One region of the Streptomyces sp. NPDC001700 genome, then DNA from elsewhere that is predicted to be linked to it. Evidence: riboswitches for the same ligand, from Rfam matches in the RefSeq annotation. Region 1 holds a riboswitch; each other region holds the start of a gene.
The links. Region 1 has a riboswitch for cobalamin ahead of ACWC5C_RS30550 (ribonucleoside-diphosphate reductase subunit alpha). Riboswitches for the same ligand answer to the same signal wherever they lie in the genome.
Positions count from the first base shown of each region.

Region 1 (7,177 bases):
GGTCGCGGCGACTGCCACCGCCACGACCTCCCGGCCACCCGCCGGAAGGGCCCCGGTGGCCTGGCGCAGGGCCGCCGCGACGGCGGGCCACCAGGCCGTGGCGTCCTGTTCGCTGCGTCCGCCCTCGCCCCGGCGCGGGGGCGGGAGTTGGGCGCCGCCCCGCGCCCGTACGCGCCCGTGTGCGTCCGTGCACACCACCCGCACGGCCGCCGTGGCGATGTCGATCCCCGCGACGACCTCGGCCCGGTCGGACATCACGCATCACGCCTCTCACATATCGCGTTAAGTTCACACTGGCGACGTTAAGAAAGACTGGGCGCGATCCTCACATCCGTGCGCTCCCGCCACTCCCCCACCAGCCGGGCGTCCGCCCCGCCGTCCACCACCAGATGGTCGAAGTCGGCCAGCGGGCGCAGCCGGTGGAGCGCCGTGCGCCGGGTCTTGGACGCGTCCATCAGCAGCACCGTGCGGGCGGCGGCGGCGAGCATGGCGCGCTTGACCAGCACCACGTCCTGCTCCTGGTGGTACGTGGTCGTCGCGTCCATGGCCGAGGTGCTGACCAGCGCCAGGTCCACCGAGAGCGCCCCGATCGCCTCCGCGCACGGCACGCCGAGGAAGGAGTCATGGGTGTGCGAGTACTCCCCACCGAGCCCGATCAGCCGGATCCGGGGCACCCCGGCGAAGACCTCGATCACCCGCCGGGCGTTGGTCACCACCGTCAGCGGGGCGGACTCCAGCAGCAGCCGGGCGAGTGCGAGGGCGGTCGTGGAGTCGTCCAGCATGACCGACATCCCGGGCTCGACCAGCTCCGCGGCGGTGGCGGCCACCGCCTCCTTCTCGGCCCGGTGGGCGCCCATCCGGTAGGCGAGGCTGGACTCGAAGACCGACGACGGCAGGGCCGAGACCCCGCCCCGGAACTTGCGCAGCACGCCGAGCCGGGCCAGCTCGTCCAGGTCCCGGTGCACGGTCATCAGGCTGACCCCGGTGAGGTCGGCCAGCTCGGCGGCGGTGGCGGTGGAGTGCGCGAGGACGTGTTCGGTGATGGCCTGTCTGCGGGCGTCCTGGGAGCGGGCGGTGGTCATGGGCGGGCCTCTCCCCTCATGCCGCCGGTCGGCACGCCGCCGGTCGGCACGCCGCCGGTCGGCACGTCACCCGTCGGCACACTGCCGGTCGGCACGTTCAGGGAGCGCAGCGCCGTGCGGTCGCCGTCGATCCCGATCTCGGTCACCGCCGCGTTGTCCAGCCGGGGGAAGACCGTGCGGTAGCGGCCCACGGGGAGGCCGAGCAGCGCGCACAGCGCCACCCGCAGCAGGCTGTTGTGCGCCACGACGAGCACCGTGCGGTCCGGATGCGCCTCGGCCAGCCGCCGCAGGGCGGCGACGGCCCGGGCGGCGGCGTCGCCGGGCCGCTCCGAGCCGGGGAACGCCCCGGCATTGGGGTCCTCCCGGAACGCCCGGACGGCCGCCGCGTCCTCCGCCTCCATCTCGGCGAGGGTGCGGCCCTCGCCCCAGCCGAAGTCCATCTCGCGCAGCTCCTCGATGACTTCGGGCACCAGGGACAGCGCGGTCGCGGCCGGTTCCGCGGTGTGCCGCGCCCGGCCGAGCGGGGAGCAGGCCACCGCGTCGATCCCACGGCCCCGCACCCAGTGGGCGAGGGCCCGCGCCTGCCCGTGGCCGCGCTCGGTGAGCGCGATGTCCGAGGTTCCGGCGTACCGGTTCTCCGCGTGCCACACGGTCTCCCCGTGGCGTACGAGCAGCAGTCGGGCGGTCATCCGGGGCTCCTCTGTGCGTCGGCCAGCCTGTGTGTCGGCCAGTGCCTGGACCATTGCCTCATCACGTCTCTGATGTTAAATCTAGCATCGCTTATGTGAAGGGACACCGAGGTTCCGGAGGGCAGCAGGCCATGCGCGCGATCATCGGAGTGGATGTCGGCACCTCGGTCACCAAGGCCGTGGCCTTCGGTCGCGACGGGACCGCCCTCGCCTCCGCCGCCCGCCCCAGCCGACTGGACCGGCTGCCCGGCGGCCGGGTCGAACAGGACCTGGAGGACGTGCTCCGCACGGTCGCCGAAGTGGTGCGCGAGGTCGCAGCCGCGCTCCCCGCGCCGCCCGCCGCGCTCGCGCTCACCGGTCAGGGCGACGGGCTGTGGCTGCGCGACGAGGCGGGCCGGGCGGTGCGTCCGCCGATCTCCTGGCTGGACGGCCGGGGAGGGGAGACCGTCGCCCGCTGGCGCGCCGACGGCACGCTCACCGCCCTCTACGCCCTCACCGGCTCCGGACTGTTCCCCGGCTGCCACGCCCCGCTGCTGCGCTGGCTGGCCGAGCACGAACCGGCGGCGCTGGAGCGGGCGTCGGTCGCGGGGTACTGCGTGGACGCGGTGGCCCAGCGGCTGACCGGTGTCATCACCGTGGACGCCTCGGACGCCTCCCTCCCGTTCCTCGATGTCACCACCCGTACGTATGTGCCCGCCGCCCTGGAGCTGTGCGGGGTGGGCGACCACGCCCGGCTGCTGCCGCCGCCCGCCGCGCCCGGCGCCGTCCTCGCGCTGGACGACGAGGGCGCCCGGCTGACCGGGCTGCCGCCCGGACTGCCCGTCGTCTCCGGCCCGTACGACCTTCCGGCGTGCGCCATCGGCAGCGGGGTGCGGGACGTGGGCGACGGGCTGCTCATCGTCGGCACCACGCTGGCCTGTCAGGTGCTCACCGACCGCGCCGTGGTGGACCCGGCCGCCGATCCGGCCGGAATGTGGCTATGCGTCCCGGACCCGGACCGCTGGCTGCGCGCGATGCCCGCGATGGTCGGCACCGCCGCCCTGCGCTGGGTGCTCGATCTCACAGGGACGACCACGGCCGAGCTGGACACCCTGCTCGGCCAGAGCCCGCCGGGCGCGGGCGGCGTGACCGCGCTGCCCTTCCTGTCCGGCGCCGGGGAGCGCGCCCCGTTCGTGGAGCCCGCCGCCCAGGGCCGGTTGGACGGCCTCGGCCTCGGCACCACCCGCGCCGACGCCGTACGGGCCGTCTGCGAGGCCGTCGCCTACGCGGCCCGCCACTGCCTGGAGGCGGCCGGGCTCTCGGGGCGGCTCGCGCTGTGCGGCGGGGGCGTGCGCTCCGCCGCGTGGACGGAGATTTTCGCGAATGTCATTGGTCACCCCGCGGCCGTCCCGGACGAGCCGGAAGTCGGCGCGCGCGGCGCGGCGGTGGTCGCCTGGCAATCACTCGGCGACCCCGTGGACGCCCCGCACTGGCGCTCCGCGTCCCGTACCGTCGAGCCCCGGGCGGAGCTTCGCGGCGCGTACGAGGAGGGCTACGCGGGCTACCGCGACCGCCTCGCCCGTGCCCTGGACGAATGGCGGACGAGCGGCCCGGCGAGCTAGTTTTCCCTGGGATTCCGGCGAGATTCCAGCGCGGCCAAAGCCTGACGCGACTAGCACATCTATGCGAATCCACCCAGCTGACGACACAACATCTGGGGGCGCGTGCGCAGCGCGACACAAGATGTATGCTCGTGCTCGCTGTCGCCGCAGGGGAATCCGGTGGGAATCCGGAACTGTCCCGCAACGGTGTACGTGTGCGCTTTTGCGTACCCGTGAGTCCGATGACCTGCCGACGGCCGTCTGCATACGTCCGGGCCTCGTGGGTTGGGTCGATGGACGCTGCGCGGTGTGCCCTGAAGCGGAATCGGCATGCCCGTAAGCGGCCATCGCGCACCGCCCCTCGCAGGCCCCCAGCCGAGCGAGGGAGAACACTTCAGTGACCATCGCGCCCGCCGATCCGGTTTCAGAGGCAGCGGACTCTATGGCAGCGGCCGACGCGCCCGGGACCGCCCTGCTGCGGACCCTGACGGCGCTCACCGCCGACCTGCCCGCCACCGACCCCGGCAGGGTCGCGGCCGCCGCCCTGCGCGGCCGCCATTCCGGTTCGGACGAGGCGGAGTTGCGTTCCCTGGCGACCGAGGCGGCGGCCGGGCTCATCGGCGAGGAGCCGGAGTACTCCAAGCTCGCCGCGCGGCTGCTGACCCGCGCGATCGCCGACGAGGCCGCCGGGCAGGGCGCGAACTCCTTCTCGGCCTCCGTCGCCGTGGGCCACCGCGAGGGCCTGATCGCCGACTCCACCGCCGAGTTCGCCACCACCCACGCCACCCGGCTGGACGCGCTGGTCGACCAGGCGCTGGCCGACGGCGCGGACGACCGCTTCGGCTACTTCGGGCTGCGCACCCTGCACAGCCGCTATCTGCTGCGGCACCCGATCACCCGTCAGGTGATCGAGACCCCGCAGCACTTCCTGCTGCGGGTGGCCTGCGGGCTCGCCGAGGACCCGTCGACACGGGCGCTGGCCGACGTGGCCGAGCTGTACCGGATGACCAGCACGCTGTCGTACCTGCCCAGCTCCCCCACGCTGTTCAACTCCGGCACCCGGCACCCCCAGATGTCCTCCTGCTACCTGCTGGACTCGCCGCTGGACGAGCTGGACTCGATCTACAACCGCTACCACCAGGTCGCGCGCCTCTCGAAGCACGCGGGCGGCATCGGTCTGTCGTACTCCCGCATCCGCGCCCGCGGTTCGCTGATCCGCGGCACCAACGGGCACTCCAACGGCATCGTGCCGTTCCTGCGCACGCTCGACGCCTCCGTGGCCGCCGTCAACCAGGGCGGCCGGCGCAAGGGCGCGGCCTGCGTCTACCTGGAGACCTGGCACGCGGACCTGGAGGAGTTCCTGGAGCTGCGGGACAACACGGGCGAAGAGGCCCGCCGCACCCACAACCTCAACATCGCGCACTGGATCCCGGACGAGTTCATGCGCCGGGTCGAGGCGGACGCCGACTGGTCGCTGTTCTCCCCGGCGGACGCGCCCGAGCTGGTCGACCTGTGGGGCGACGAGTTCGACGCCGCGTACCGGAAGGCCGAGGCCGAGGGGCGGGCGCTCAAGCAGGTCCCGGCGCGGCAGCTGTACTCCCGGATGATGCGCACCCTCGCGCAGACCGGCAACGGCTGGATGACGTTCAAGGACGCCGCCAACCGCACCGCCAACCAGACCGCAGAGCCGGGCAAGGTCGTCCACTCCTCCAACCTGTGCACCGAGATCCTGGAGGTCACCAACGACGGCGAGACGGCCGTCTGCAACCTCGGCTCGGTCAACCTCGCCGCCCACCTCGGTGAGGACGGGGAGATGGACTGGGAGCGGCTGGACCGCACCGTCCGCACCGCCGTGACCTTCCTCGACCGCGTGGTGGACATCAACTTCTACCCGACGGACGAGGCCGGGGCCTCCAACTCCCGCTGGCGTCCGGTCGGGCTCGGTCTGATGGGCCTCCAGGACGTCTTCTTCCGGCTGCGGCTGCCGTTCGACTCGCCCGAGGCGAAGGCGCTCTCCACGCGGATCTCCGAGCGCATCATGCTCGCCGCGTACGAGGCGTCCTGCGACCTCGCCGAGCGCCACGGCCCGCACCCGGCCTGGGCCGAGACCCGCACCGCGCGCGGCGTCCTCCACCCGGACCACTACGCCGACGCGCAGACCACCTGGCCCGAGCGCTGGGAGGCGCTGCGGCAGCGGATGACGGTGACCGGCATGCGGAACTCGCTGCTGCTGGCGATCGCGCCGACCGCCACCATCGCCTCCATCGCGGGCGTGTACGAGTGCATCGAGCCGCAGGTCTCCAACCTGTTCAAGCGCGAGACGCTCAGCGGTGAGTTCCTCCAGGTCAACAACTACCTGGTGAACGACCTGAAGAAGCTCGGCGTCTGGGACGCCCAGACCCGCGACGCGCTGCGCGAGGCCAACGGCTCGGTCCAGGACCTCTCCTGGGTGCCCGCCGACGTACGCGACCTGTACCGGACCGCGTGGGAGGTCCCGCAGCGCGCGCTGATCGACATGGCGGCGGCCCGTACGCCGTACCTCGACCAGAGCCAGTCGCTGAACCTCTTCATGGCCGCGCCGACCATCGGCAAGCTCAGCTCGATGTACGCGTACGCCTGGAAGCGCGGCATCAAGACCACCTACTACCTGCGCTCCCGCCCGGCGACCCGGATCGCCCAGAGCGCCCGCGGTGGCGCCGCCACGGCCGCCGTCCCCGCGCAGGCGACGCCCGCCGAGGCCGACGCGGTCGCCTGCTCCCTGGAAAACCCCGAGTCCTGCGAGGCCTGCCAGTAATGCCCACCGCATCCGAGATGACCACCGCGAACACCGCGACGGACAGCACCAAGAACCTGCTCGACCCCGGGTTCGAGCTGACCCTGCGGCCGATGCGGTACCCGCAGTTCTACGACCGCTACCGGGACGCGATCAAGAACACCTGGACCGTGGAAGAGGTCGACCTCCACTCGGACGTCGCCGACCTCGCCAAGCTCTCCCCCGGTGAGCAGCACATGATCAGCCGACTGGTGGCGTTCTTCGCGACCGGCGACTCGATCGTGTCCAACAACCTGGTGCTGACGCTCTACAAGCACATCAACTCCCCCGAAGCGCGGCTGTACCTGTCGCGGCAGCTCTTCGAGGAGGCCGTGCACGTCCAGTTCTATCTGACCCTGCTGGACACCTACCTGCCCGACCCGGACGACCGGGCGGCGTCCTTCGCGGCGGTCGAGAACATCCCCTCCATCCGCGAGAAGGCGGAGTTCTGCTTCCGCTGGATGGACTCGGTGGAGAAGATCGACCGGCTGGAGTCCAAGTCCGACCGGCGCCGCTTCCTGCTCAACCTGATCTGCTTCGCGGCGTGCATCGAGGGCCTGTTCTTCTACGGCGCCTTCGCCTACGTCTACTGGTTCCGCTCGCGCGGCCTCCTGCACGGCCTGGCGACCGGCACCAACTGGGTCTTCCGCGACGAGTCCATGCACATGGAGTTCGCCTTCTCGGTCGTGGACACCGTCCGCGAGGAAGAGCCCGACCTCTTCGACGACGAGCTGGAGCAGCAGGTCATCGACATGCTGAAGGAGGCCGTCGAGGCGGAACTCCAGTTCGCCCACGACCTGTGCGGCGACGGCCTGCCCGGCATGAACACCGCGTCGATGCGCGAGTACCTGCAGTGCGTGGCCGACCAGCGCCTGAAGCGCCTCGGCTTCCCGGCGGTCTTCGGCTCCGAGAACCCGTTCTCCTTCATGGAGCTGCAGGACGTCCAGGAGCTGACCAACTTCTTCGAACGCCGCGCCTCGGCCTACCAGGTGGCGGTAGAGGGCTCGGTCTCCT
Region 1 covers NZ_JBSFGE010000020.1:22,179-29,355, reverse strand. Annotated here, with positions in the region: gene ACWC5C_RS30570 (FGGY-family carbohydrate kinase) at 1-255, opposite strand, end outside; gene ACWC5C_RS30565 (DeoR/GlpR family DNA-binding transcription regulator) at 303-1,082, opposite strand; gene ACWC5C_RS30560 (histidine phosphatase family protein) at 1,079-1,771, opposite strand; gene ACWC5C_RS30555 (FGGY family carbohydrate kinase) at 1,903-3,372, shown strand; cobalamin riboswitch at 3,498-3,620, shown strand; gene ACWC5C_RS30550 (ribonucleoside-diphosphate reductase subunit alpha) at 3,749-6,145, shown strand; gene ACWC5C_RS30545 (ribonucleotide-diphosphate reductase subunit beta) at 6,163-7,177, shown strand, end outside.

Region 2 (7,177 bases), on a different contig from region 1:
GGGTGCAGGCCGCACATCTACTTCGAGTGGACCGAGGGCAGCCCGTTCGCCCAGTTCCTGCGGTTCTTCCTGTTCGGCCAGGGCGAGGTCGCCCCCGTCACCCGCGAAGTCCTCCGCGAGGCGGAACCCGACCGGGCACGCAGGCCGCACGTCCACGTCGGCTGAGCGGTGAAAGAACGCGCACCGGGCGCCGCGGTGTCCTGAGACATGCCGCGGCGCCCGGTGGTGGTTATGAGCAGGGCTTGTAGAACTGCTTCCAGCCGTCGGTGGGCATGGCCGGGGGCTCGGCCCAGGACCCGGCCTCGCCGTACTTCTGGAACGCCTCGTAGTCGAAGTCCGCGAGGCCGCCGCCCGCCTTGGAGAGCCGTACGTCGCGGTCCATCTGCCCGTCGCCGCCGTTGTTGCGGATCGCGAGGTCCGGGTAGGCGTCGTCGTTGTACCGGGCGATGGTGAGCTGCCTGGCCTCGCCGTGGTCGCCGATGTCGGAGTGCTCGGCGTCGGCGGACCGCAGGTTCGTCCGGTCCAGCGGGCCGGGACGGTATTCCGCGAGGCGGGCCGTCGAGGGGTCGTCGCCGCCGGACGGCTCGACGATGTTGACGACCATGTCCAGCGTGCCGTCGTCCTGGAAGTCGGCGACGGCGGCGGTCGCGATCTCGCCCTTCTTGGCGCCGAGAAGGTCCTTGACGGGGAGTTTCTTGCCGAACGAGCCGTTCTTGGCGCCCCACTGGACCGTCATCTCGGTGCCGGTGTGCCCGGGGTTGGTGATCTTGTCCGGGTAGGTGTCGCCGTCGAGGTCACCGAGCAGCGTGGTCGCGTCGGCCAGGCACGGGGCCGACGGCTCGGCCGCCCCGGCCTGGTAACCGGCGAAGGTCAGGGTCAGGGCGGCGGCCGCGAGCGGCACGGCGATCAAACGTGAGCGCTTCCGAAGCATTAATGAACACCTTTCAGTTACTGACGCCCCGTGAGATGCCTGCGCTTACAAGGAAGTTCACCCAAGGACACCGCGTTATCTGAATGTGACATTCCATCGGCGGCGCCACGAGGCTCCAGCACTCTCTTGCGGTGACTGGGAAACCGTAGGAGAGTGCCCTGATGGCAACCAAACAGCAGCTCGACGGCCTGCCCGAGGACGCGGATCTGAGGCGCGCGGACTCCCTGGCCCGGGAGATCTTCTCGGACGTGGCCAACAAGTGGGCACTCCTGATCATCGAGGCGATCGGCGAGCGCACCCTGCGCTTCAGCGAGCTGCGGAACGAGGTCGAGGGCGTCAGCCACAAGATGCTCACCCAGAACCTGCGCATGCTGGAGCGCAACGGCCTGGTCGATCGGAAGGTGTACCCCACCGTGCCGCCGCGCGTCGAGTACACCCTCACCGAACCGGGCCGGGCCCTGCGCACCACGGTCGACGCCCTGTGCGGCTGGACCCACCAGTACCTCGACCGCATCGAGGACGCGCGCCAGCGCTTCGGCGCCTGACGGCGGTTCCACACCTCCGACCAGGCGTGACGGTGCCGCGCCCGCACCCTCATGGTGGCCCACCTCACCATCCGGATGGTGGACGGCCCCCTTCCCTCCCGCGCCCCACCCCGTAGGCTGGCCGGTGCAGCTGGTTCGCCCCGTCCGCCAGGCGGGACGCGTCGCAAGAGGGAACCCGGTGGGAATCCGGGACTGCCCCGCAGCGGTGAGCGGGAACGACCGCCGTCATGTGCACTGGGCCCGGCGATATCGGGCCTGGGAAGCGACGGCCAGTAGGTGTCCTCCCCCGGAGGACGTGCCCGCGAGTCCGAAGACCTGCCAGTGGCCCGCGTACGAACCACTCGTGCGCGGCATCTCGGTGACCTCGAGGGCGGGTCGGCGTACCTACCAGGCGGATGACCGCGCTGTGCCGCGCGGGGTCGTCTTCCGCCGGGTTCCGTCACCCTTCGCGCTCTCGTCCCGTCGCCGGGATCTCAGGGATTCATCTCGCGAAGGAGATCTCCGTGACCAGCAAGACCGCAGCCGCGGCAGCACGGGCCACCGTGTACGGCTACCCGCGCCAGGGCCAGAACCGGGAACTGAAGAAGGCGATCGAGGGCTACTGGAAGGGCCGGGTCACCGCCGACGCCCTCCAGACCACCGCCGCCGAGCTGCGCGCCACCAACTGGCGGCAGCTGGCTGGGGCGGGCATCCACGAGGTGCCCACCGGCGACTTCTCGTTCTACGACCACGTCCTGGACACCACCGTCATGGTCGGCGCGATCCCCACCCGGCACCGCGCCGCCGTCGAGGCGAACGCCCTGGACGGCTACTTCGCCATGGCGCGCGGCACCCAGGACGTGGCGCCGCTGGAAATGACGAAGTGGTTCGACACCAACTACCACTACCTGGTGCCCGAGCTGGGCCCGGACACGGTGTTCTCGGCCGACTCCACCCAGCAGGTGGCGGAGCTGAAGGAGGCCGTGGCCCTGGGCCTGACCGCCCGGCCCGTCCTGGTCGGCCCGGTCACCTACCTGCTGCTCGCCAAGCCCGCCCCCGGCGTGGCCGCGGACTTCGACCCGCTCACCCTGCTCGACCGGCTGCTGCCGGTGTACGCGGAGGTGCTGGCCGATCTGCGCGCGGCGGGCGCCGCGTGGGTGCAGCTGGACGAGCCCGCCCTCGTCCAGGACCGCACCCCGGCCGAGCTGAACGCCGCCGAGCGCGCGTACCGCGACCTCGGCGCCCTCGCCGACCGGCCGAAGCTGCTGGTGGCCTCCTACTTCGACCGGCTCGGCGACGCCCTGCCGGTGCTGGCCAAGGCCCCGGTCGACGGGCTCGCGCTGGACTTCACCGAGGCGGCGGCCGCCAACCTGGACGCGCTGGCCGCCGTCGGCGGACTGCCCGGCAAGCGCCTGGTGGCGGGCGTGGTCAACGGCCGCAACATCTGGGTCAACGACCTGGAGAAGTCCCTGTCCACGCTGGGCACCCTGCTGGGTCTTGCCGACCGGGTCGACGTGGCCGCCTCCTGCTCCCTCCTCCATGTGCCGCTCGACGCGGCGGCCGAGCGGGACATCGAGCCGCAGATCCTGCGCTGGCTGGCCTTCGCGAAGCAGAAGACCGCCGAGATCACCGCCCTCGCCAAGGGCCTCGCCCGGGGCACCGACGCCATCGCCGGTGAACTCGCCACCAACCGCGCCGCGCTGGCCTCCCGCGCCGACTCACCCATCACCCACGATCCGGCGGTACGGGCCCGCGCCGCCGCGGTCACGGACGCCGACACCCGCCGCTCCCAGCCGTACGGCGAGCGCAGCGCGGCCCAGCGCGCCCACCTCGGCCTGCCGCTGCTGCCGACGACCACCATCGGCTCCTTCCCGCAGACCGGCGAGCTGCGCGCCGCCCGCGCCGACCTGCGCACCGGCCGGATCGACACGGCCGGTTACGAGGAGCGGATCAAGGCCGAGATCCAGGAGGTGGTCACCTTCCAGGAGAAGGCCGGACTGGACGTCCTGGTGCACGGCGAGGCCGAGCGCAACGACATGGTCCAGTACTTCGCCGAACAGCTCACCGGCTATCTGGCCACCCAGCACGGCTGGGTGCAGTCCTACGGCACCCGCTACGTCCGCCCGCCGGTCCTGGCCGGGGACATCTCCCGGCCCGAGCCGATGACGGTGCGCTGGACGACGTACGCCCAGTCCCTCACCGACCGCCCGGTCAAGGGCATGCTCACCGGCCCCGTGACCATGCTCGCCTGGTCCTTCGTCCGCGACGACCAGCCGCTCGCCGACACCGCGCGCCAGGTCGCCCTGGCCCTGCGCGACGAGGTGGGCGACCTGGAGACGGCCGGAAGCTCGGTGATCCAGGTCGACGAACCCGCGCTGCGCGAGACCCTGCCGCTGCGCGCCGCCGACCGCGCGGCGTATCTGGCGTGGGCCACCGAGGCCTTCCGCCTCAGCACGACCGGGGTGCGCCCGAACACGCAGATCCACACCCATATGTGCTACGCCGAGTTCGGGGACATCGTCCAGGCCATCGACGACCTCGACGCCGATGTCATCAGCCTGGAGGCGGCCCGCTCCCATATGCAGGTGGCGCGCGAACTGGCCGCCCACGGCTATCCGCGCGAGGCCGGACCGGGCGTCTACGACATCCACTCCCCACGCGTGCCGAGCGCCGAGGAGGCGTCCGAACTGCTGCGCGCCGGGCTTGAGGCCATTCCCGCCGAGCGGCTGTGGGTCAACCCCGACTGCGGTCTGAAGACCCGCGGCTGGCCCGAGACCCGCGCCTCGCTGGAGAACCTGGTCGCCGCCGCCCGCACGGTCCGCGGTGAGCTGTCCGGTTCCTGACCCGGACACCCCAACGGGCCGGGGCGCCTCGCGCACCCCGGCCCGTTTCCTGTCCCGGCCCCCGGTCGGGACAGGCGCGCGGCCTCACTTCCACGCTGCACTTAGGTTTACCTAACTTTTCCTCGCGGCACAACACCCGCCACGGGGAGTCGCGCTCGTGGCTCAGCCGCGCGCGGTGGCGGCTCGCAGCGCGCCGTACTGGAGCGCCGCGAAGCCCGCCACCACGGTGGCCTGCAGCGGTATCCACACGGTCCCGGTGGTGGACGGCGACAGCCACAGCGCGAGCGCCGCGACGCTGAGCACCGCCCATGCCACGTTCGCCTCCACCACACACCGCACCGCGAGGACCGGCGGGTGCCGCCGGGACGCGAGGAAGCCGACGCCCGCCGCGTACACGAGCAGGAACGCTCCCACACAGACGAGCATCGCCCGGTCGACGCCGAGCAGATCGCGGAGAGGCCCCGAAGCGGCCAGGTAGGCGAGGGCGTTGGCACCGGTGACGGCGGCGTCGAGGGCCAGGAAGCGGCGCAGCCAGAGGCGGGCCGCTGAGGCGTCGGCGGGTGCGGTACGGCCCACGTGGGTTGCGGACATGGCAATCAACCTCCGTCAGGGAAAGGGGCGTTGGTCAACGCCGGGCCCCGAGCCGGAGTGCGCCGGTTCGGGGCCCCACGACCCTCACCTTGCCGCCACCCGCGCGGACGGTCGATTACCTCGCGGGTAAGGGCCGTAGGCCGGAGCCGGGGTGGGTCTCAGCGTTTGGTGGTGCTGTTGAACAGCGAGCGCGACCAGAGGTAGCCGACCAGGGTGATCCCGGCACACCAGGCGAGCGAGATCCAGCCGCTGTCGCCGATCGCGGAGCCGGAGAGCAGGCCGCGCAGGGTCTCGGTCATCGGTGTGAACGGCTGGTACTCGGCGAACCAGCGCAGGCCCGGTGACATCGAGTCGGCCGGTACGAACGCCGAGCCGAGGAACGGCAGGAACTGGACCAGCAGCGGCTTGTTGCTCGCCGATTCGACGGTCTTGGAGATCAGGCCGAGCGCGGCCGACAGCCAGGTCACCGCGAAGGCGATGGCCGCGAGGAGACCGGTGGCGGCCAGCCACTCCAGCGGAGTCGCGTCCGACCGGAAGCCGACGGCGAGTGCCACACCCACGACGAGGACGGCGCACACCATGGTCTGGATGACACTGCCGATGACATGCCCCGTCATGAACGACGAGCGTGTGATGCTCATGGTGCGGAAACGGTTGATGATGCCCTCGGTCATGTCGGAGCACACCGCGACCGAGGTCGACATCGAACCGGCGGCCACCCCCATGATGATGATGCCGGGCGTCAGATAGGTCAGATACGCGTCCCGGTCGCCGCCCATCCCGGCGCCGATCGAGTCACCGAAGGCGTAGACGAACAGCAGCAGCATCAGGATCGGCGTCATGGCGCTGCCGAACCCCACGGCCGGGTAGCGGATCGCGTGCTTGAGGTTGCGCCGCAGCATCGTCATCGAGTCGTGCACGGCGTACGCGAGGGTGCTCATCGCAGGGTCTCCTTGACGGGAAGCGGAGTGGCGGCGGCGCCGTCGCCGGTCAGGGCGAGGAACACGTCGTCCAGGTCGGGCGTGTGCACGGAGAAGTCGGCGGCCCGGGTCCCGGCGGCGTCCAGCCGGTCGAGCAGGGCGCGCAGCGCGTCGATGCCGCCGTCGCCCGCCACGCGCAGGGCGAGGTTCTCCTCGTCGCGGGCGGCGCCGGGGAAGGCGGCGGCCGCGCGCTCGTACTCGGCGGGTTCGGTGAACCGCAGCCGGACGTGGCTGCCGGGGATCCGCGCCTTCAGCTCGTCGGCGGAGCCCTCGGCGACGATCCGGCCGCCGTCCAGCACGGCGATCCGGTCGGCCAGCTGGTCGGCCTCCTCCAGGTACTGGGTGGTGAGGAAGACCGTGGTGCCGCCCGCGACCAGCGAGCGCACCATCTCCCACATGGTGCGGCGGCTGCGGGGGTCGAGCCCGGTCGTCGGCTCGTCCAGGAAGATCACCTGCGGGTCGCCGACCAGCGTCATGGCGAGGTCGAGCCTGCGCCGCATCCCGCCGGAGAAGGTCGCGGCCCGCTTGTCCGCCACGTCCGCGATCCCGAACCGCTCCAGCAACGCCCGGGCGCGGGAGCGGCCTTCGCGCTTGCCGAGGCGCAGCAGGTCGGCCATGAGGAGCAGGTTCTCCTCGGCGGTGAGCAGATCGTCGAGCGCGGCGAACTGCCCGGTGACACCGATCGCGGAACGTACCGCGTCCGACGCGGCGGCGACGTCGTGGCCCGCGACCTGGGCCTGTCCCCCGTCGGCGGCGATGAGCGTGGACAGGATCTCCACGGTGGTGGTCTTGCCCGCGCCGTTCGGTCCGAGCAGGGCGAACACCGTGCCCGCCGGGATGCGCAGATCGATGCCGTCGAGGACGGCCTTGTCGCCGTACGCCTTGCGCAGACCGATGGCGGAGACGGCGGCGGGCGCGGAACTTTTAGACGTGGGCATGACAGATGCAGGCATGGAGCCCTCCGATCGAAGGGTGACGTGGCGGGAGGAGTACGGGGGTGGGGTGGCTCAGACAGCGGCGCGGCGGACATCGATGTTGCCGTACCGGGCGCGGGCGCGGACCTGGACGGTGTCCTCGGTCTTCTCCGGGGCATCGGACGCACTGAGCGAGTTACGCACCTGGCCGGAGTGCGAGCTGACGTCGAGCCAGGCGGCCGTGCCCTCGCGGATGCCAACCTCGATGGCGCCAAAGGCGGTCTCCAACTGGACGGTGCCGCACGCCACTTCACCTACCCGCAGGGTGCCATGGGCGGTGACGGCGGTGACCGAGTCCTCGGCGCGCCGGATGTCGATGTCACCGTGGGCGCCG
Region 2 covers NZ_JBSFGE010000021.1:100,317-107,493, forward strand. Annotated here, with positions in the region: gene ACWC5C_RS31730 (APC family permease) at 1-165, shown strand, start outside; gene ACWC5C_RS31735 (FG-GAP repeat domain-containing protein) at 230-931, opposite strand; gene ACWC5C_RS31740 (winged helix-turn-helix transcriptional regulator) at 1,093-1,476, shown strand; cobalamin riboswitch at 1,590-1,813, shown strand; gene metE (5-methyltetrahydropteroyltriglutamate--homocysteine S-methyltransferase) at 1,980-4,298, shown strand; gene ACWC5C_RS31750 (hypothetical protein) at 4,461-4,889, opposite strand; gene ACWC5C_RS31755 (ABC transporter permease) at 5,048-5,830, opposite strand; gene ACWC5C_RS31760 (ATP-binding cassette domain-containing protein) at 5,827-6,822, opposite strand; gene ACWC5C_RS31765 (DUF4097 family beta strand repeat-containing protein) at 6,877-7,177, opposite strand, start outside.
Region 2: linked by a shared signal. The riboswitch ahead of metE (5-methyltetrahydropteroyltriglutamate--homocysteine S-methyltransferase) and the one ahead of ACWC5C_RS30550 (ribonucleoside-diphosphate reductase subunit alpha) in region 1 are both predicted to bind cobalamin.

Region 3 (7,177 bases), on a different contig from region 1:
GGCATCGCTGGGCCTTCTCTCAGGCGGCGGCACGGACAGTGATGAGCGGGGCCGGTCGGTCGCGGCAGGGACCGCGGGATACCGCGGCCCCGCCGGGCCGTCCGCTGTGGGGTCAGGCGGTTGCGAGGCCCGCGACGCCGTATCCCGCTTCGGTGATCGCGGCGCGGACTTGCTCGTCGTCGAGCGTGGTGCCGCGTACCGTGACCTCGTTCGACGGAAGGTCCACGCTGACCTCGCTGACCCCGGACACCTCGGAGACCTCCTCGGTGATGCTGGCGACACAGTGTCCGCAGGTCATGCCGGTGACGATGTAACGGATCTCAGTCATGGTCATCGCTCCTGGTGTACGGGGAGGGTGATGCTTTCGATGGGGAATACGCGCATATGAGCGCTGGTGTTCACGTCGGGCTCCGGCGGGGCGGAGAAACCTCGCGCTCCACATGTCGGACGACAGGGCCGGGCAGTTCCCGGCGGGGACGGTCTTCTCCTTGTATGACAGAGCCCCCGCTTGGTGAGCGCCCTGCCGCCCCGGCCCGTAATGGTGAGCGGACCCCAGCCGTTTCCGGAAGCCAGCACAGGGAGTGCCGAAGATGCCGCTGACCGATACCGCCGCGCCGCCGCGACCGGCGCCCGACGAGGCGGAGCCACTCGGCGCCCGGTTGCGCCGCGCGCTGCCGCCTCCCGCGCTGGCCGGATTCCTCGTCCTCCTGGTGGTGTTGATGGCCGCCTCCTACGCCGTGGGGCGCGCCGCCGGTCCGGTGGATCCCGGCATCCACCGGAGCGTGCCGCAGGACGACGGGGGCGGCGGCATGGGCACCCACGGCATGGGACCGCTGAGCCACGGCGCGTGGACGGAGGAGCGATGAGCGAGCGCCCGGACGCCGCGTCCCCTCCGAATGCCACGTCCCCTCCGGCCGACACCTCCGACGCGCCCACCCACACCACCGACCTGCTGATCGGCGGCATGACGTGCGCGGCCTGCGTGAACCGGGTGGAGAAGAAGCTGGCCCGCGTCGAGGGCGTGAGCGCCTCCGTGAACCTGGCCACCGGTACGGCGCGGGTCTCCCACCCGGAGACCGTGACCACGGATGAGCTGATCGCCACCGTCGAACGGGCCGGATACACCGCCGAACTCCCGGCGCCCGCCCCCGGAACCACCGACGGGGACCTTTCCGTGGATTCCACGGACGGGTCAGATGGACAGGACCGCGAAGCCGCCGGTGACGTCGAACGGCTCATCTTCACCGCGGTGCTGGCAGTGCCGGTGATGGTGCTCTCGATGGTTCCCGCCTGGCAGTTCGACCGGTGGCAGCAGGTGTGTTTCATCCTCGCCACTCCGGTCGCGACCTGGGGCGCGTGGCCCTTCCACCACCGGGCGCTGCGCGGCCTGCGGCACGCGGCGGCCACCATGGACACCCTGGTGTCCCTCGGCGTCCTCGCGTCCTACGCGTGGTCGGCGTACGCGCTGCTCTGGGGTGGCGCTGGCGTACCGGGCATGCGGATGCCGTTCAGTCTGCTGCCCTCGGCCGACGACGGTGTGCCTCACATCTATCTGGAGGCGGCGGTCGCCGTTCCGCTGTTCGTCCTCCTCGGACGGCATCTGGAGGCGCGTGCCCGGCACCGGAGCGGTTCGGCGCTGCGGTCGCTCGCCGAACTGGGTGCCAAGGACGTGGAGTTGCGGGAGTCCGGCGGCAATCGCCGCATCCCCGTGTCCGCGCTCACCACGGGACAGGAGTTCGTGGTGCGCCCCGGCGAGAAGGTGGCCACGGACGGGGTGGTCGTCGAGGGCGGTTCGGCGCTGGACCTGTCCCTGGTCACCGGCGAGAGCGTGCCGGTCGAGGTGACCCCCGGCACCGCCGTCGTCGGCGGGGCCGTCAACTCCGGCGGTCTGCTCGTCGTACGCGCCACGGCGGTCGGCGCCGACACCCAACTCGCCCGCATCACACAGCTGGTGACCGAGGCCCAGGCGGGCAAGGCCCGGATGCAGCGGCTCGCCGACCAGGTGGCGGGCGTCTTCGTACCGGTCATCGTGGCCATCGCCGCCACCGTGCTGAGCTTCTGGCTCGGCGCGGGTGCGGCGGGTGAGTCGGCCGTCACCGCGGCCGTGGCCGTCCTCGTCGTGGCCTGCCCCTGCGCGCTGGGACTGGCCACACCGACCGCGTTCCTCGTGGCCAGCGGGCGCGGGGCACAGCTCGGCGTCCTCGTCCGCGGCCCGGAGGCGCTGGAGCGGCTGCGCCGCGTGGACACCGCCGTACTCGACAAGACCGGCACGCTCACCACCGGCCGCATGTCCCTGGCCGACGTGGCCGTGGCGGAGGACGGGCCGGAGGAGAAGGATCTGCTCCGGCTGGCCGCGGCCGTGGAGCAGGGCTCCGAACACCCCATCGGCCGCGCGGTGGTGGCGGCGGCCCGCCGCGACGCGGCCGATGACACCGGTCTGCCGGAGGTGACGGAGTTCCGGGCCCACCCCGGAGAGGGCGTGTCCGGCCACGTCGAGGGCCACCGTGTGCGCGTACGCCGCCCGCGTCCGTCGGAGCCTCTGCCGGACGCACTGCGCGAGGCACGGGATGCCGCCGAGCGCGCCGCACACACCGCCGTCATCGTGGAGATCGACGACCGCCCGGTCGGGCTGCTCGCCGTCGGTGACACCTTGCGGCCCACCAGCCGCGAGGCGGTGGCGGCGATGCGCGCGCTGGGCATCGAGCCGGTGCTGGTGACCGGTGATGGGACCGCCCCCGCCCAGGCGATGGCCGAGCAAGCGGGCATTGAGAAGGTCCACGCCGGGGTGACCCCGGAGGGCAAGGAACGGATCGTCGCCGAGCTGCGCGCCGAGGGCCGGTGCGTCGCGGTGATCGGCGACGGAGTCAACGACGCCGCCGCGCTCGCCACCGCCGATCTCGGCATGGCCATGGGCGGTGGCACCGACGCCGCGATCGGCGCCGCCGACATCACCCTCGTACGGGAGGACATGCTGGCCGTCGTCGACGCCATCCGGCTCACCCGGCGCACCCTGAGCACCATCCGCGCCAACCTCGTCTGGGCCTTCGGCTACAACGTGGTCACCGTCCCGCTGGCCGCGACGGGCTGGCTCAACCCCATGGTCGCGGCAGCCGCCATGTCCGCGAGTTCGGTCCTGGTCGTCACCAACAGCCTGCGGCTGCGGGCCTACGCCCCGGGCGGGCGCCGGACCGGCACACCGCCCGCTCCCCTCGCGTCCCATGACTCAGCGGACACCGAGCACGGCCGTACGAGAAGGAAGAACGATGTCCTCAGCGACCGATGACCGCACCCCGCCGCTGCGCCGCCTGAGAGAGACGGTGGCCCGGGGAGCGCGGGCGGCCCTGATCCCGGTGGGCGGCTGCGCACTGGCCCTGGCCCTGCTCACCGGCTACACGGCGACCGGGGCGGCGGGAGTGCCCGTCCCGCGGATCGAGGTCAGCGCCGGCTGGATCCTCCAGTCCCCCGAGCACGTGGCCGCCGCGTACTTCGAGATCCGCAACGTCGGGGACCGGGACGACACCCTGGTCTTCGCCGACTCCCCGGAGCTGGGCGTCTCCATGCTGCGCGAGCCCGACAAGAGGCGGCCGGGCGCCGTCCGTTGGGCGAAGAAGGTGGCCATCCCCGCGCACAGCACACTGCGGATGAAGCGGGGAGGCATCCATGTCGCGGTCCTCGACCCGCCGATGCTGAAGCCGGGCGAGAGGGTGACCTTCAACCTGTGGTTCACCGGCCGCGGCCGGGTGGGGGCCGAGGCGATGCGCTCTCATCTCATCGAGCCGTGAGAGTAGTTCGTCCGCAGCGCTGTGGAGCTGCGGGAGATCTGGACGTGCGCCCTTTATCCGTCACTCAAGGAAAAGTAGGATCACCCGGTCATCACCGCGACGGGAGACAGGAAGCCGGTGCGAATCCGGCACGGTCCCGCCACTGTGACCGGGGAGTGGAACCCTTCGAAGAGGCCACTGAGCACGAGTCCTGCTCCTGGTCCCTCACCGCAGGGCTGGCGATCGGTTCGGTGCGGGTGCCGCCCGGCGAGGTGTGGGGCATCGTGGGACACGGTCTGGGTGCCGACTGGTCGGAGCCGGTCTGGTCCCGGGCGCGCGAGACGATCGTGCTGGACGTACGGGCCCCTCGGGTGCTGCTCGGGGCGGTGACCGGCGCCGGGCTCGCGGTGGTGGGCACCGCCATGCAGGCGCTGGTGCGCAACCCGCTCGCGGAGCCGTATCTGCTGGGCGTGTCCTCCGGGGCGTCCCTGGGCGCGGTCGTCGTGATCGTCTCCGGTGTCGGCCTCTTCGGCACCGTGTCCCTGTCGGTCTCCGCGTTCGCCGGGGCCCTGCTCACCCTGCTGCTCGTGTACACCGCGGCCCGCGCGGGCGGGCGGATCACCTCGGTGCGGCTGGTGCTGTCGGGAGTGGCGGTCGCGTCGGTGCTCACCGCGGTGATGGATCTGCTGCTGCTCACCGCGGACCGGGGCAACCAGGCACGGGAAGTGCTGACCTGGACGCTCGGCGAGCTGGGCGGCGTCCGGTGGGACATGCTGTGGCTGCCCACCACGGCGCTGCTCGTGGGCATCGCCGCGCTGCTGGTACAGGCCCGGTCGCTGAACCTGCTGCTGGCGGGCGAGGAGTCCGCCACGACGATGGGGCTGGACGTGGCGCGGTTCCGCGCCCGGATGTTCGTCCTGCTGTCCCTGGTGACGGGCGTTCTGGTGGCGGCAACGGGGCCGATCGGCTTCGTCGGGCTGATGCTGCCGCACATCGTGCGCATCTTCGTCGGCGGCGACCACCGGCGGCTGCTGCCGACGGCCGCGCTGGCCGGAGCGGTGTTCCTGGTCTGGGCCGACGTCGCCGCCCGCACGGTCGCCGCGCCCATGGAAATCCCCGTCGGCGTCCTGACGGCTCTGTGCGGCGGGCCGTTCTTCCTGTGGCTGATGCGCCGGGACGCCCGGCGGAACACCGAACGGGGGGGGCGGGATGACCGGGGCCGAACTCACCGTCGAGGGGCTGACGCTCACCGCCGGTGCGCACCACCTGGTACGGGACATCTCCCTGACCGCCCGGCCCGGTGAGGTGATCGGTCTGGTCGGTCCCAACGGAAGCGGCAAGTCCAGTCTGCTGCGTGCCGTCTACCGCGTCCTGCGCCCCGACGCCGGGCGCGTCCGCGTCGACGGAGCCGACGCCTGGTCACTGCCCGTGCGGCGACTGGCGCGAACCCTGGCCGCCGTGGTCCAGGAGACGGCGGCGGACTTCGACCTCACGGTGCGGGAGGTGGTGGCGATGGGCCGCACCCCGCACAAACGGCTACTCGAAGGCGAAACCGCCGAGGACGCCCGGCTGATCGAGTCGGCCCTGGAGTCGGTGGACGCGGCCACGCTGGCGGCGCGCCCCTTCGACCGGCTCTCCGGAGGCGAACGCCAGCGGGTACTCATCGCCCGTGCCCTCGCCCAACAGCCGTCCCTGCTCGTACTCGACGAACCGACCAACCACCTCGACATACGGCACCAGTTGGACGTCCTGGGCATCCTGCGGCGGCTGCCCGCCACGGCGCTGGCGGCCCTCCACGACCTCAACCTCGCCGCCTACTACTGCGACCGCCTCTACGCACCGGCGCACCCCAGGTGACCTTCCTGCCCGCGCAAAGCAGCCGACGATCGGGCCGAGTGGCCTGACACACGAAAACGGGACACATGAAAACGGGACCCATTTTCATGTACGGTTACGGGGACAGCGCCGATCAGGAGAGGACCCCTACGTCATGGCCGTGCCCAAGCGGAAGATGTCCCGGAGCAACACCCGCCACCGCCGCGCACAGTGGAAAGCAAGCGCGCCGGAGCTGGTGACGATCACCATCGACGGCCGCGAACATCAGGTGCCGCGACGGCTCGTCCCCGCCTACCGGCGTGGTCTGCTGCGCCCCGAGGGCTGAGCGCGCCATGGCGGGCCAGCTTCCGGTGACGGTCTTGTCGGGTTTCCTGGGGTCCGGCAAGACCACCCTCCTCAACCACCTCCTCACCAACCGCGACGGACTGCGGGTCGCCGTCATCGTCAACGACATGAGCGAGGTGAACATCGACGCGTCACTCGTCCGCGACGGCGACGCGGCTCTCTCCCGCACCGAAGAGCGCCTCGTCGAGATGACCAACGGGTGCATCTGCTGCACCCTGCGCGACGACTTGCTGGAGGAGGTGGACCGGCTCGCTGGAGAGGGACGGTTCGACTATCTCCTCATCGAGTCCAGCGGCATCTCCGAGCCCATGCCCGTCGCCGCCACCTTCGCCTTCCCCCGCGACGACGGCGCCACGCTGGACGAGGTCGCGCGCCTCGACACCATGGTCACGGTCGTGGACGCCGCGAACTTCCTGCCGGAGCTGGACGGCGGCGACGAGCTGGCCGCACGAGGACTGGACCAGTACGAGGACGACGAGCGCACCGTCAGCGATCTCCTCATGGACCAGGTCGAGTTCGCCGATGTCATCGTCCTGAACAAGCTCGACCTGGTCACCCCGGAGACGGCCGAACGGCTGGCGGCGGCGCTGTCGCGGCTCAACCCGGCCGCCCGTCTCGTACCCGCCGCACACGGCCGGGTCGCCCCCACGGACGTGCTCGGCACCGGCCGCTTCGACCTCGAACGCGCCCAGCAGGCGCCCGGCTGGGTCAGGGAACTCAACGGCGACCACATGCCGGAGACCGAGGAGTACGGCATCTCCAGCACCGTCTTCCGCGCCACCAAGCCGTTCCACCCCACCCGGCTGTGGGACTTCATCGCCAATGACCTGGACACCGGGGCCTACGGCAGCATCCTGCGCTCCAAAGGCTTCTTCTGGCTGGCCACCCGCCCCCGGGTGACCGGACTGTGGTCGCAGGCAGGCGTCGTCGCCCGGTTCGAACCCTCCGGAGCCCGGAACGGCCACAGCGAGGCCGGTGAAACCGCCGAGCACGGCCAGGAACTCGTCTTCATCGGCACCGGCCTGCGCCCCGCCTCCCTGCACCACGCCCTGTCCGCGTGCCTGCTCACCGACGAGGAGCATGCGCTGGGCGCCCGGGGCTGGTCGGCCTGGGACGACCCCTTTCCCGCCTGGGAGACCTACGGCCTCGACGAGACGTGCGACCACGAGCATGGTCCGCACGAGGCCGAACCCCTACCGGTGCGCTGAAGCTCGACACGCTGCTGTGTCCACCAT
Region 3 covers NZ_JBSFGE010000011.1:181,147-188,323, reverse strand. Annotated here, with positions in the region: gene ACWC5C_RS21905 (heavy-metal-associated domain-containing protein) at 113-328, opposite strand; gene ACWC5C_RS21900 (hypothetical protein) at 591-866, shown strand; gene ACWC5C_RS21895 (heavy metal translocating P-type ATPase) at 863-3,283, shown strand; gene ACWC5C_RS21890 (copper chaperone PCu(A)C) at 3,264-3,782, shown strand; cobalamin riboswitch at 3,843-4,001, shown strand; partial or broken gene ACWC5C_RS21885 (FecCD family ABC transporter permease) at 3,983-4,963, shown strand; partial or broken gene ACWC5C_RS21880 (ABC transporter ATP-binding protein) at 4,971-5,597, shown strand; gene rpmF (50S ribosomal protein L32) at 5,752-5,922, shown strand; gene ACWC5C_RS21870 (GTP-binding protein) at 5,930-7,150, shown strand.
Region 3: linked by a shared signal. The riboswitch ahead of ACWC5C_RS21885 (FecCD family ABC transporter permease) and the one ahead of ACWC5C_RS30550 (ribonucleoside-diphosphate reductase subunit alpha) in region 1 are both predicted to bind cobalamin.

Region 4 (7,177 bases), on a different contig from region 1:
CTTCTCCCACAGACCGCGGCTCTCGGCCTCCAGCAGCCGCTCTGCCATGCCGTGCAGCGCCCAGGGGTTGGCGTCCTCCAGGAACGCGCGGTTCTCCGGGTCGAGCAGATACGTCTGGGCCAGCTTGTCGTACATCCAGTCGGCGACCACGCCCGTGGTGGCGTCGTAGCCGAAGAGGTAGTCGACGGTGGCGGCCAGCTCGAACGCGCCCTTGTAGCCGTGGCGGCGCATCGCCTCGATCCAGCGCGGGTTGACCACCCGGGCCCGGAAGACCCGCGAGGTCTCCTCGTGCAGCGTGCGGGTGCGCACCGTCTCGGGGCGGGTGGAGTCGCCGATGTACGCGGCCGGGGCGGTGCCCTTCAGCGCGCGCACGGTGGCGACCATGCCGCCGTGGTACTGGTAGTAGTCGTCCGAGTCGGCGATGTCGTGCTCGCGCGTGTCGGTGTTCTTCGCCGCCACCGCGATCCTGCGGTACGCGGTCTCCATCTCCTCGCGCGCCGGACGGCCCTCCAGGCCACGGCCGTACGCGTAGCCGCCCCACACCGAGTAGACCTCGGCGAGGTCGGCGTCGGTGCGCCAGTCGCGGCTGTCGATGAGCTGGAGCAGCCCCGCGCCGTACGTCCCCGGCCGGGAGCCGAAGATGCGGGTGGTGGCGCGGCGCTCGTCGCCGTGCTCGGCGAGGTCGGCGCGGGTGTGGGCGCGCACGTAGTTGACGTCGTCGTCCTCCTCCAGGGACGCGGCGAGCCGTACGGCGTCGTCCAGCAGCCCGACCACGTGCGGGAAGGCGTCGCGGAAGAAGCCGCTGATGCGCAGGGTGACATCGACACGCGGGCGGCCGAGCTGGTCCTGAGCAACGGGCTTAAGTCCCGTGACGCGCCGCGAGGCGTCGTCCCACACCGGGCGGATGCCCATCAGCGCCAGCGCCTCGGCCACGTCGTCGCCGGAGGTGCGCATCGCGCTCGTCCCCCACAGCGACAGGCCGACCGAGCGCGGGTACTGGCCGTCGTTGTCGGCGCGGTAGCGCTCCAGCAGCGAGTCGGCGAGCGCCTGGCCGGTCTCCCAGGCCAGGCGGCTGGGCACGGCCTTGGGGTCGACGGAGTAGAAGTTACGGCCCGTCGGCAGGACGTTGACCAGACCCCGCAGCGGCGAGCCGGACGGCCCGGCCGGGACGAAGCCGCCGTTCAGGGCGTGGACGGCGTGGTCGATCTCGTCGGTCGTGGCGGCGAGGCGCGGGACGACCTCGCGGGCGGCGAACTCCAGGATCGCGGTGACGGCGGGGCGCTGCTCCTCGGGCAGATCGAGGGCGGCCCGCTCGGCGGCCTCCGGGGCCCAGTCCGCGTCCTCCATCGCCTGGACGAGGGCGCGGGCGCGCTCCTCGGCCTCGTCCGCATTGGTGCGGGTGGCGGCCGACTCGTCCAGGCCCAGCGCCTCGCGCAGCCCGGGGAGCGCCGACGTACCGCCCCAGATCTGACGGGCGCGCAGGATGGCCAGGACGAGGTTGACGCGCTCGGGGCCGGTGGGCGCGCCGCCGAGGACATGCAGACCGTCGCGGATCTGGGCGTCCTTGACCTCGCACAGCCAGCCGTCGACGTGCAGCAGGAAGTCGTCGAAGCCCTCGTCGTCGGGGCGCTCTTCCAGGCCGAGGTCGTGGTCGAGCCGGGCGGCCTGGATGAGGGTCCAGATCTGGGCGCGGATGGCGGGGAGCTTGGCCGGGTCCATCGCGGAGATGGCGGCGTACTCGTCCAGCAGCTGTTCCAGGCGCGCGATGTCGCCGTACGAGTCGGCGCGGGCCATCGGCGGCACGAGGTGGTCGACCAGGGTGGCGTGGACGCGGCGCTTGGCCTGGGTGCCCTCGCCGGGGTCGTTGACCAGGAACGGGTAGATCAGCGGCAGGTCGCCGAGCGCGGCGTCGGGTCCGCAGGCGGCGGACAGGGCCGCGTTCTTGCCCGGCAGCCACTCCAGGTTGCCGTGCTTGCCCAGGTGCACCATGGCGTCGGCGCCGAAGCCGCCGTCGGCCTGGGGGCTCGCCATCCAGCGGTAGGCGGCCAGGTAGTGGTGCGAGGGCGGCAGGTCGGGGTCGTGGTAGATGGCGATGGGGTTCTCGCCGAAGCCGCGCGGCGGCTGGATGACGACCAGCAGGTTGCCGTGGCGCAGCGCGGCGAGGACGATCTCGCCCTCGGGGTCGCGGCTGGTGTCCACGAACATCTCGCCGGGCGGCGGGCCCCAGTGCTCCTCGACCGCGTCGCGCAGCTGCTGCGGCAGCGTGGCGTACCAGCGGCGGTAGTCGGCGGCGGGGACGCGGACCGGGTTCTTGGCCAGCTGCTCCTCGGTGAGCCAGTCCTGGTCGTGGCCGCCCGCCTCGATGAGGGCGTAGATCAGCTCGTCGCCGACGCCGGAGACCAGGCCCGGAAGCGCGCCCTCGCCCTCCTCGGGGCCGAGGTCGTACCCCTCGGCGCGCAGTCGGCGCAGCAGGGCGACGGCGCTGGCGGGGGTGTCGAGGCCGACCGCGTTGCCGATCCGGGAGTGCTTGGTGGGGTAGGCGGACAGGACGAGCGCGAGGCGCTTGTCGGCCGCCGGTATGTGGCGGAGCCGGGCGTGTCGTACCGCGATTCCGGCGACACGCGCGGCGCGCTCGGGGTCGGCGGCGTAGACCGGCAGGCCGTCCTCGTCGACCTCCTTGAAGGAGAACGGGACGGTGATGAGCCGTCCGTCGAACTCCGGGACGGCGACCTGGGTCGCGGCGTCCAGCGGGGACAACCCCTCGTCGTTCTCCTCCCACGCGCTGCGGGACGAGGTCAGGCACAGCGCCTGGAGTACGGGGACGTCGAGCCCGGCGAGCGCGCCCGCGTCCCACGACTCGTCGTCGCCGCCCGCCGACGCCTCGGCGGGGCGGGTGCCGCCCGCGGCGAGCACGGTGGTGACGACGGCGTCGGCCGCGCCGAGTGCCTCGATCAGCTCGGGCTCGGGGGCCCGGAGGGAGGCGACGTACAGCGGCAGCGGGCGCGCCCCGGCGTCCTCCACGGCCTGGCACAGGGCTTCCACGAAGGCGGTGTTGCCGCTCATGTGGTGGGCCCGGTAGTAGAGCACGGCGATGGTCGGGCCGGTGACGTCCTCGCGCGCGGTGCGCTCCAGCGGACCCCAGGTGGGGGCGGGGGCGGGCGGCTCGAAGCCGTGGCCGGTGAGCAGCACGGTGTCGGAGAGGAACCGGGCCAGCTGCTCCAGGTTGGCGGGTCCGCCGTGGGCGAGGTAGGCGTGCGCCTCGGCGGCGATGCCCACGGGGACCGTGGACGCCTCCATGAGCTGGGCGTCAGGGGCCTGTTCACCGGTGAGCACGACGACCGGGAGGTCGCCCGCGAGCAGGGTTTCGAGGCCTTCCTCCCAGGCGCGGACGCCACCGAGGAGCCGTACGACGACGAGTTCGGCACCGTCGAGGAGACCGGGCAGCTCGTCGAGCGCGAGCCGCGCCGGGTTGGCGAGGCGGTATGGCACCGGGCCCGTGGCCGCGCGGGCACTGAGCAGGTCGGTGTCGGACGTCGACAGCAGAAGGATCATGGCTCAGCGCGCCTTCCTCGGGGTCCGCGCCCCGGGCGGGTTGTGAAGACGGCGGGAGTTCCTGGCTCGCACGGCGGGCTGGCCGTGCTCACAGTGGCGGGACCGCACCGGATTCGCACCGGTTTCCTCCCCTAAACGCCGTCTTAAGCGTCCGGCGGGCCAGACGGCCCGCCGCAGAGCATAGTAGGCGTTCCTGACCTGGCACGGGACGGTGAGGGCCGACGAAACGTCGGTATGCTCGCCGCCATGTCCCTCCCCCCGACAACCGTCCCACCTGCGGATGAAGCGCCCCCACGCCGGGAGCGCGGACGCGATGACGCCTGCCCCGGCGCGCTGCGGCTGCACCCGGCGGACGACGGGTCCCTGGCGCGCGTCCGCATCCCGGGCGGCTTGCTGACGGTGCGTCAGGCGCAGGCGCTGGCGCGGGTGAGCGAGGAGTTGGGGGACGGCGGACTGGATCTCACCTCGCGCGGAAATCTCCAGCTCCGTGGCCTGGCGGCGACCTGCGGTGGCGAGCTGGCGGCCGGGCTGCGGGACGCCGGACTACTCCCCTCCGAGCTGTACGACCGGGTGCGCAACATCGCGGCGTCCCCGCTGAGCGGGCTCGACGGCGCCGGATACGGCGATGTCACGGCGTGGGCGCGGGAGTTGGACGCCGCGCTGTGCGGTGGCGCGTGGGAAGAACTGTCCGGCTTGTCGGGCCGTTTCCTGTTCGCCATGGACGACGGCCGGGGCGATGTGGCCGCGCTGGACGCGGATGTGACATTGATCGCAACGGGGGATGGCCGGGCCGTACTGCGGGTGGGCTCCGGGGCTGACGGGGTCGCGTTGGAGGTGCGGGCGCGGGATGTGCCGCGTGCCGCCGCGCTGGCCGCCGTGGAGTTCCTGGCCAGGGCCCGCGCGAGCGGCACGCGGGCGTGGCGGGTGCGCGACCTGCCCGCGCAACACGCCGTCACCGTCGACGGCTTGGCGGCGCGACTCGCGGACGAGAGCGTCGAAGCGGAGCGAATCGGACATGAGTGGCCGGGTGGCGCGCCCGGCACACCGCCCGCGCCGGGCGTCGTGTCCGGGCCGGACGGGCGCCACGCCGTGTCCGTCCTGGTGCCCCTGGGCCGGGTCCGCGCCGCACAGTGGCGGCTGCTCGCCGCGCTCGCCTCCCGGGGCGGGTCGGGTGAGCTGCGTGTGACACCCTGGCGCGGCGTGGTGCTCCCGGGGTTCACGGCGGACGGCGCGGCGGCCGCGGCGCGTGAAGTGACCGACGCGGGGCTGGTGACCGAGCCGGATTCCCCATGGGCCGGGGTCGGCGCGTGTACGGGACGGCCGGGCTGCGCCAAGTCCCTGGCCGATGTGCGCGCCCACGCGACACGCGCGGTGGCGGGCACTCCCCGCTCCCCCGGCGCGCCGCCGGTGTACTTCTCCGGCTGCGAGCGGCGCTGCGGCCACCCCGGCGGCCACTGGGTGGACGCGCTGGCCACGTCCGCTACGGACTACCGGCTCACCGTGCGCGACACGCGCGAGCCGGACGGGGTGACCGGCGGCGGCGTGATGGACGTAGTGGACGTGGCAGCAGAGCAACTGGCCGACGCCGTGGCGGCGGCCCGCGGAACAGCATGATCAACGACATGATCGAGGACATCGAGGACACCGTGTTCGACTACGAGAAGGACGGGGCGGCCATCTACCGCGCCTCCTTTGCCACCATCCGCGCCGAGGCGGACCTGGGCGGCCTCCCCGCCGACGTCAGCCAGGTCGTGGTGCGGATGATCCACGCGTGCGGCATGGTCGACCTGGTCAAGGACCTCGCGTACACCCCCGAGGTGGTCGCCCGCGCCCGGGAGGCGCTGCGCGCCGGGGCGCCCGTGCTCTGCGACGCCCAGATGGTCGCCAGCGGCGTCACCCGAAAGCGGCTGCCCGCCGACAACGACGTGGTGTGCACGCTGTCCGACCCGGCCGTACCGGAGTTGGCGCGGCGCATGGGGACGACGCGCAGCGCCGCCGCGCTGGAGCTGTGGCGGGACCGGCTGGAGGGTTCGGTCGTGGCGGTCGGCAACGCGCCCACCGCGCTGTTCCGGCTGCTGGAGATGATCGAGCAGGGCGCGCCGCGCCCGGCCGCCGTCATCGGCGTACCGGTCGGGTTCATCGGCGCCGCCGAGTCCAAGGAGGCGCTGGCCGGACACCCGGCGGCGCCCCACCATCTGGTGGTGCGCGGCCGACGCGGCGGCAGCGCCATCGCCGCGGCCGCGATCAACGCGATAGCGAGCGAGGAAGAGTGAGCGAGCAGCAGCGAGAGGCGACGCCCGCGGCGAAGGGCCGGCTGTACGGCGTGGGCCTCGGGCCCGGTGACCCTTCCCTGATGACGGTACGGGCGGTCGAGGTCATCGCCGGGGCCGATGTCGTGGCGTACCACAGCGCCCGGCACGGCCGCAGCATCGCCCGCTCCATCGCCGAGCGGCATCTGCGGCCCGACCACATCGAGGAGCGGCTCGTCTACCCGGTCACCACGGAGGGCACCGACCATCCGGGCGGCTACCGGGGCGCGATGGAGGAGTTCTACACGGAGGCGGCGGCGCGGCTCGCCGCGCATCTGGACGCGGGGCGCACGGTCGCGGTGCTGGCCGAGGGCGACCCGCTCTTCTACGGCTCGTACATGCACATGCACAAGCGGCTCGCCGACCGCTATCCGACCGAGGTGATCCCCGGCGTCACCTCGGTGAGCGCGGCGGCCGCCCGGCTCGGCGCGCCGCTGGTGGAGGGCGAGGAGGTGCTGACGGTCCTCCCGGGCACGCTGCCCGAGGAGGAGCTGACGGCGCGCCTCGCGACGACCGACGCGGCGGCGGTCATGAAGCTCGGCCGCACCTTCCCGACCGTACGGCGCGCCCTGGAGCGTTCGGGGCGGCTCGCCGACGCGCGGTACGTGGAGCGCGCCACGATGAGCGCGGAGCGCACCGGGTCGCTGGGCGAGGTCGATCCGTCGTCCGTGCCCTACTTCTCGGTGGCGGTGCTGCCGAGCCGTATCGACACGCCGGACGCTCCCGATGTCTCCGGGTCCGGGCGCGCGGGCGAGGTCGTCGTGGTGGGCCTCGGCCCGGCCGGTCCGCTGTGGCTCACCCCCGAGGCCCGAGGTGAACTGGCCGCCGCCGAGGACCTGGTCGGCTACACCACCTACCTGGACCGGGTCCCCGTACGCCCCGGCCAGCGGCGCCACCCCTCCGACAACAAGGTCGAGGCCGAACGCGCCGAGTTCGCCCTCGACCTGGCCCGGCGCGGTCGGCGTGTCGCCGTGGTCTCCTCGGGCGACCCCGGCGTGTTCGCCATGGCCACGGCCGTGCTGGAGGCCGCGTCCGAGGACCCGTACCGCGATGTCCCGGTCCGGGTGCTGCCCGGCATGACCGCGGCCCACGCCGCCGCCGCCCGCGCGGGCGCGCCGCTCGGCCACGACTACGCCGTCGTCTCCCTGTCCGACCGGCTCAAGCCCTGGGAGGTCATCGCCGAACGCCTGCGCGCCGCGGCCGCAGCCGATCTGGTGCTCGCGCTCTACAACCCCGGCTCCCGCAGCCGGATCTGGCAGGTCGGCAAGGCCCGCGACCTCCTCCTGGAACACCGCTCGCCGGACACCCCGGTCGTC
Region 4 covers NZ_JBSFGE010000004.1:115,628-122,804, forward strand. Annotated here, with positions in the region: gene cobN (cobaltochelatase subunit CobN) at 1-3,552, opposite strand, end outside; cobalamin riboswitch at 3,589-3,740, opposite strand; gene cobG (precorrin-3B synthase) at 3,799-5,166, shown strand; gene ACWC5C_RS09010 (precorrin-8X methylmutase) at 5,163-5,825, shown strand; gene ACWC5C_RS09015 (precorrin-2 C(20)-methyltransferase) at 5,822-7,177, shown strand, end outside.
Region 4: linked by a shared signal. The riboswitch ahead of cobN (cobaltochelatase subunit CobN) and the one ahead of ACWC5C_RS30550 (ribonucleoside-diphosphate reductase subunit alpha) in region 1 are both predicted to bind cobalamin.